Regions from separate parts of the Enterobacter sp. RIT637 genome, predicted to be linked through region 2. Evidence: predicted binding sites of a transcription regulator. Region 2 holds the regulator's gene; the other holds the start of a gene.
The links. Region 2 encodes LexA, which represses DNA repair genes until DNA is damaged. Its sites were predicted from a motif close to TNCTGTATGTACATACAGNA; they were not measured.
Positions count from the first base shown of each region.

Region 1: sulA (SOS-induced cell division inhibitor SulA) is a predicted target of LexA. The motif match lies at 1,725-1,744, and genes of this name have one in related genera.

Region 1 covers NZ_JAIHAZ010000001.1:115,605-119,025, reverse strand. The annotation lists gene yccS (YccS family putative transporter) at 1-964, shown strand, start outside; gene K5E19_RS00465 (TfoX/Sxy family DNA transformation protein) at 921-1,547, opposite strand; gene sulA (SOS-induced cell division inhibitor SulA) at 1,765-2,274, shown strand; gene ompA (porin OmpA) at 2,630-3,421, shown strand, end outside.
Region 2 covers NZ_JAIHAZ010000028.1:4,977-8,397, reverse strand. The annotation lists gene dinF (MATE family efflux transporter DinF) at 120-1,457, opposite strand; gene lexA (transcriptional repressor LexA) at 1,520-2,128, opposite strand; gene K5E19_RS22570 (diacylglycerol kinase) at 2,237-2,605, opposite strand; gene plsB (glycerol-3-phosphate 1-O-acyltransferase PlsB) at 2,760-3,421, shown strand, end outside.

The DNA of each region.
Region 1 (3,421 bases), on a different contig from region 2:
GCTGTGCGTGGGCTACGCGTTTATTCAAATAACCGGTTTACATCACGGCTACTGGATCCTGCTCACCAGCCTGTTTGTCTGCCAGCCCAACTATAACGCCACCCGCCACCGCCTGGCGTTACGTATTATTGGAACGCTGGTAGGCGTCGCCATTGGCCTTCCGGTGCTCTATTTCGTGCCGTCCATCGAAGGCCAACTGGTGCTGATCGTCATTACCGGCGTCCTGTTCTTCGCCTTCCGTAACGTGCAATATGCCCACGCGACGATGTTCATCACGCTGCTGGTTTTACTGTGCTTTAACCTGCTGGGAGAAGGGTTTGAAGTTGCCCTGCCCCGCGTGATCGACACGCTCATTGGCTGCGCTATCGCCTGGGCGGCGGTGAGTTTCATCTGGCCCGACTGGCGTTTTCGTAATTTGCCGCGCGTATTAGACAGGGCGATGAATGCAAACTGCCGGTACCTTGATGCGATCCTTGAGCAATACCACCAGGGGCGCGATAACCGCCTTGCTTATCGCATTGCCCGGCGCGATGCGCATAACAGCGATGCTGAACTGGCGTCGGTGGTCTCGAACATGTCAACGGAACCGCGCGCCACCGCAGATATTCGGGAAACCGCGTTTCGTCTGCTGTGTCTGAATCATACGTTCACTAGCTACATTTCTACGTTGGGCGCGCACCGTGAGAAACTGACCAATCCGGGCATTCTCGCCTTACTGGATGATGCTGTCTGCTACGTCGATGATGCGCTTCATCATCGGCCAGCCGATGAGCCGCGTGTTCAGCAATCGCTGGATGAACTGGCCCAACGTATTGCACACCTTGACCCGGGCAGCGACAACAAAGCACCGCTAGTCCTGCAGCAAATCGGCCTGCTGATTGCCCTGCTGCCGGAAATCTGCCGACTGCAGCAGCAGATCGCTATCTTGAGGAATGATGCTCCTGACTCTCAGGCAGCGCATTAAACCACTCTGTCAGCTCCCGGCGAATGTCGGCCGGGAGCGCAGCTTCATGTAGCCCTTCGATGGCACCTTCCAGCGCGAACAGCACCTTAATACTTAAGGCCTTGTTTTTGGACCTCATCTTTAGCCAGCATTTCCTGGCACCCAGTTCACGTAAGGTTTCCTCATTCGTGATGCCTGCTTCTAAAAGCAGCACCTCAAGTTGAAAGGTCAGGTTCGGAAGATCTTTTAGCCGGTTGCGCTGATGGCGCTGGCAGCGCTCTTTCCTTGCCGCGTCGAGAGCAAAGGAGGAAAGCTGGAGCAATTTGTCCCTGTCCTGCCACAGCCCTTCGTCCACCCGATAATAATTAAGCAGGACGGGACGGCCTCGTTTCATCAGCGTCAGAAACGAAGAGGCGTTTTTTACACAATACCTGGCACTCTCTTCACAGGCCCGGAGGTAGAGTTCCCCCTCCGACACCATCGCGAACACCGCGTTATCCACCGCCAGGGTGTACCCACCAAATAGCGCCCGATGATGAATTTCGCCCAAGGGTGAGAGGTATTCCTGTGATTTATAAATCCGCTCATAAGATATCTTTTTCATGATAATTCCATTAAAAATCAATTATTAACAACGATATTTCTCACTAACGGATCCGTTAGCAGGAAAATAGGCAACTTATTGCTGGAGGGCAAGATGATTTTTTATGGCGCACCAAGAATGGGTGAAATTTGCGAGTCTCTTTCCGAAAATGAGGTTGATCTTTATGCATACAGGGGTTACTGTATATCCATACAGTAACTACAGGGCTGGAATGAATATGTACACTTCAGGCTATGCAAATCGCTCAACATCTCTCTCTTCTACCGCTGGCAATGTCGCGCAGAAATCCGTCGGGCGTGATTCTACAGGGCTTATCAGTGAAGTGGTTTATCGTGAAGACCAGCCTCTGTTGACGCAACTCTTATTACTGCCGCTATTACAACAGCTTGGTCAGCAATCACGCTGGCAGCTTTGGCTGACGCCACAACAAAAATTGAGCCGCGAATGGGTTCTGTCTGCGGGCCTGCCGCTGGCGAAAGTGATGCAGATTAACCAACTCTCACCCTGCGATACGGTAGATTCAATGATTCGGGCCTTACGCACAGGGAATTACAGTGTGGTGATCGGATGGCTGCCTGATGAGTTGACGGAAGAGGAACACCTCAGACTGACGGAAGCAGCGGAAGAAGGTCACGCGATGGGGTTTATTATGCGACCGGTTCGTGCAGATTCTTATCGCAGAGGACAACATTCCGGGCTAAAAATTCACTCAAATTTGTATCATTGAGTGAAATTAGGAGTTTTCCTGGAATTTTTTTCGACCATAAGATGCAGAAATAGTTCAACGCGTCAAATCTTCGGCAAGGCTTGTCTGGTGCGGTTCTCGTTAATTTTGCTGCACAATTTTCGTTCAAGAAATGTTAAATAATAGGTATACGGAACTTTTTTTTTCATATGCCTGACAGACTTCACACTTGTAAGTTTTCATCTACGTTGTAGACTTTACATCGCCAGGGGTGCTCGGCCTAAGCCGAAGATATCGGTAGATTTATATTTGACCACGCCCCCCGGTGAAGGATTTAACCGTGATTTCTCTGCAGAGATCTTCATGGCAAATTTTGGATGATAACGAGGCGCAAAAAATGAAAAAGACAGCTATCGCGATTGCAGTGGCACTGGCTGGCTTCGCTACCGTAGCGCAGGCCGCTCCGAAAGATAATACCTGGTATGCAGGTGGTAAACTGGGCTGGTCTCAGTTCCATGACACCGGCTGGTACAACAGCAGCCTGAACAACGATGGCCCGACTCACGAGAGCCAGCTGGGTGCAGGCGCGTTCGGTGGCTATCAGGTTAACCCGTATGTTGGTTTTGAAATGGGTTACGACTGGTTAGGTCGTATGCCATACAAAGGCGACAACGTAAATGGCGCTTTCAAAGCACAAGGCGTTCAGCTGACCGCTAAACTGGGTTACCCAGTAACTGACGATCTGGACGTATACACCCGTCTGGGCGGCATGGTATGGCGCGCAGACTCCAGCAACAGCATTGCTGGCGACGACCATGACACCGGTGTTTCCCCAGTATTCGCTGGTGGCGTTGAGTGGGCTATGACCCGTGACATCGCTACCCGTCTGGAATACCAGTGGGTTAACAACATTGGTGACGGTGCTACCACTGGCGTTCGTCCAGACAACGGCATGCTGAGCGTTGGTGTTTCTTACCGTTTCGGTCAGCAGGAAGATGCTGCGCCAATCGTAGCTCCAGCTCCGGCTCCAGCTCCAGAAGTACAGACCAAGCACTTCACTCTGAAGTCTGACGTTCTGTTCAACTTCAACAAAGCTACCCTGAAACCAGAAGGTCAGCAGGCACTGGATCAGCTGTACACCCAGCTGAGCAACCTGGATCCTAAAGATGGTTCTGTAGTGGTTCTGGGC
Region 2 (3,421 bases):
ATCGTGTCCTCTTAGTTAAGCGTTGGGTCGTAACGTCCGTTACGTTCTTTTCTGCTGGACGTGATAATTATTGTAGTTAAGGATTCGGCGGTTGATTTCATATTCGGAATCTTTAACCGTCACGATATATCGTGACGGGAAGGGAGCCAGGTATTGTTTTGCCAGTGGCGGTGCCAGATGAATGCCAGCGACAATCCGCGCAGCGACAGGAAAACCGCCAGCGCCAGCCATAAACCGTGATTACCCAAATACGGTAAGGTCAGCAGCGTGAGGCCAAAGCCTGCAGCCGCGACGGCCATGCTGTTACGCATCTCCGCGCCGCGGGTTGCGCCAATAAACATGCCATCCAGCAGATAACACCAGACGCCCACCACCGGTAAGATCACCTGCCAGATGAGATAGTGGCTCGCCAGTTCGCGTAATGCCGGTAACGACGTGAGTAACGCGATAATGTCGCTGCCGAAACAGGCATAAATCAGTGCGAACGCCAGCGCGACCAGACCTGACTGACGGCAAGCCGCCCGCCACACCTCGTGGAGCTGGCCAGTTTCACGCGCACCGTATGCCTGCCCGGAGTGCGCCTCCACGGCGTAAGCAAAGCCGTCCAGCGCATACGCGGTAAACGTCAGCAATGTCATCAGCACCGCATTTACCGCAACGATCTCAGGCCCAAGACGGGCACCAAAAACCGTTAACGCACCAAAACAGAGCTGTAGCAGGAGCGAGCGCAGCATGATGTCCCGGTTCAGCGCCAGCAGCTTGCGGATGTTGCCGCGCCACGCGGTTTTCAGCATGACCAGGGAAACCCCACGCAGGGCCAGTACGCGCCAGACCATCCACAGACCGATGATAAACGTGCCGTATTCTGCGACTGCGGTTGCCAACGCCGCGCCCTGTACGTTCATGTGCAGACCCATCACCAGCCAGAGGTCGAGCACGATGTTCAAAAGGTTTCCCACCACCAGCAGGATGACCGGCGCACGAGCGTACTGCACGCCCAGCAGCCAGCCCAGCAGAACCAGGTTTGCCAGCGATGCGGGCGCACTGAGCCAGCGAATTTCAAGAAAGCGCCTGGCCTGCTCAAGTACCGCCTCGCTCCCGCCCACAATATGCAGCGCCAGATCAATCAGCGGCGTGCGAAACAGAACGATTAACGCGCCAGCCCCAAGCGCCAGAACGAGTGGTTGCACCAGCGCGCGCGCCAGTCGCAGCGGATCTTTCGCGCCATAGGCTTGTGCCGTCAGCCCCGTGGTACTCATGCGTAAGAAGAGCAGGAGCATAAAGAGAAAACTGGTTGCCGTTGCGCCAATCGCCACGCCGCCCAGATAAACGGGAGAATCCAGATGACCAATCACCGCGGTGTCCACCAGGCCAAGCAAAGGAACGGTGATATTGGAAAAAATCATCGGCAGTGCAAGACGCCACAATGCCTTATCAGAAGCTGTAAGCAGTGACATGAAAGATACCGGGAATGGGAAATGAGTCAGGCTACGGAGTCCCGCAGCCTGTCAGGAAGAGGTTACAGCCATTCACCGTTGCGGATAACGCCAACGGCCAGACCTTCAATGGAGAAGTTCTGTTCGCGCAGATCCACCACAATCGGGGAGAATTCGTTATTTTCGGGCAGCAGCTGTACGGTGTTACCCTGTTTCTTCAGTCGCTTGACGGTCACTTCATCATCAATACGCGCGACCACAACCTGACCGTTACGCACATCCTGGGTTTTGTGAACGGCCAGCAGATCGCCATCAAGAATGCCGATATCTTTCATGGACATCCCGCTGACGCGCAGCAGGAAATCTGCACTCGGCTTGAACATACCAGGATCGACCTGATAGTGACCTTCAATATGCTGCTGGGCCAACAGAGGTTCACCCGCGGCGACACGGCCAACCAGCGGAATGCCTGTCTCTTCTTCCACCAGCAGACGAATGCCGCGAGACGCGCCAGACACAATTTCAATCACACCTTTGCGCGCCAGCGCTTTCAGATGTTCCTCGGCCGCATTTGGAGAACGGAAGCCCAGACGCTGCGCGATTTCCGCACGCGTGGGTGGCATACCCGTCTGGCCGATATGATCCCGGATGAGATCAAACACCTCTTGCTGCCTGGTCGTTAACGCTTTCATTCCGCCCCCTGGGTGTATATACAGTTATGCTGTGAGTATATACAGTCAAAGGCGATTTTGGAACCAAAAACTGCACAAAAAACCAGGGACTTAATTATTCCTCGAGGCTCATCGGAAATGTGACCAAAGCAGCGTGACCCAGGTGATCGCTGCCGTGATAATCGCCAGCAGCACAGCGGCAGACCCCATGTCTTTCGCACGGCCAGAAAGTTCGTGGAAATCTGAACCGATACGGTCCACAACCGCCTCAATAGCGCTATTGAGAATTTCCACTATCATCACCAAAAGAACAGAGCCGATGAGAAGCACGCGGGTAATAGCATCAACATCAAGGAAACAGGCGATGATAACCGCGACGATAGCGGCAACGCCCTCCTGGCGAAACGCGGCTTCATTGACCCATGCGGCACGGAAACCTTTCCATGAATAGCCAGCAGCTTTGATGATTCGGGTTAACCCAGTGGTATTATTGGCCATTAAAAGAACCTTTTATTGGAAAAAGCGTCACTAACTATAAGCGCAGCGCGTTTTGCTGCAGCCTGAAGTATGACGGGTAACAACAGAAATTTTGCGCGCTTTCTGTTATCCTTGCGCCGCAATTGCATTATTAACCAGAGGCTTTACATCGTTTATGTCCGGCTGGCCACGAATTTACTACAAATTACTTAATTTACCATTAAGCGTCCTGGTAAAAAGTAAGTCTATCCCAGCAGAACCTGCGCTGGAATTAGGGCTCGATACGTCGCGCCCTATTATGTACGTTTTGCCTTATAACTCGAAGGCAGACCTGCTGACGCTTCGCGCCCAATGTCTGGCGCATGATTTACCTGACCCACTTGAACCGCTTGAAGTTGATGGCACTCTGCTGCCGCGCTATGTGTTTATCCACGGCGGACCACGCGTGTTTACCTATTACACGCCGAAAGAAGAGTCCATCAAGCTGTTCCATGACTATCTCGACCTGCACCGCAGCAATCCCGATCTGGATGTGCAGATGGTGCCGGTCTCAGTGATGTTTGGTCGCCGTCCGGGCCGCGAAAAAGGCGAAGAGAATCCGCCGCTGCGTATGCTCAACGGCATCCAGAAGTTCTTCGCGGTCTCCTGGCTGGGACGCGACAGCTTTGTACGCTTCTCCCCTTCCGTTTCGCTGCGCCGTATGGCGGACGAGCACGGCACCGACAAGATCATCGCGCAAAAACTGGCGCGTGTGGCGCGTATGCACTTCGCACGCCAGCGTCTGGCTGCCGTTGGGCCTCGTCTCCCGGCGCGTCAGGATCTGTTCAACAAGCTGCT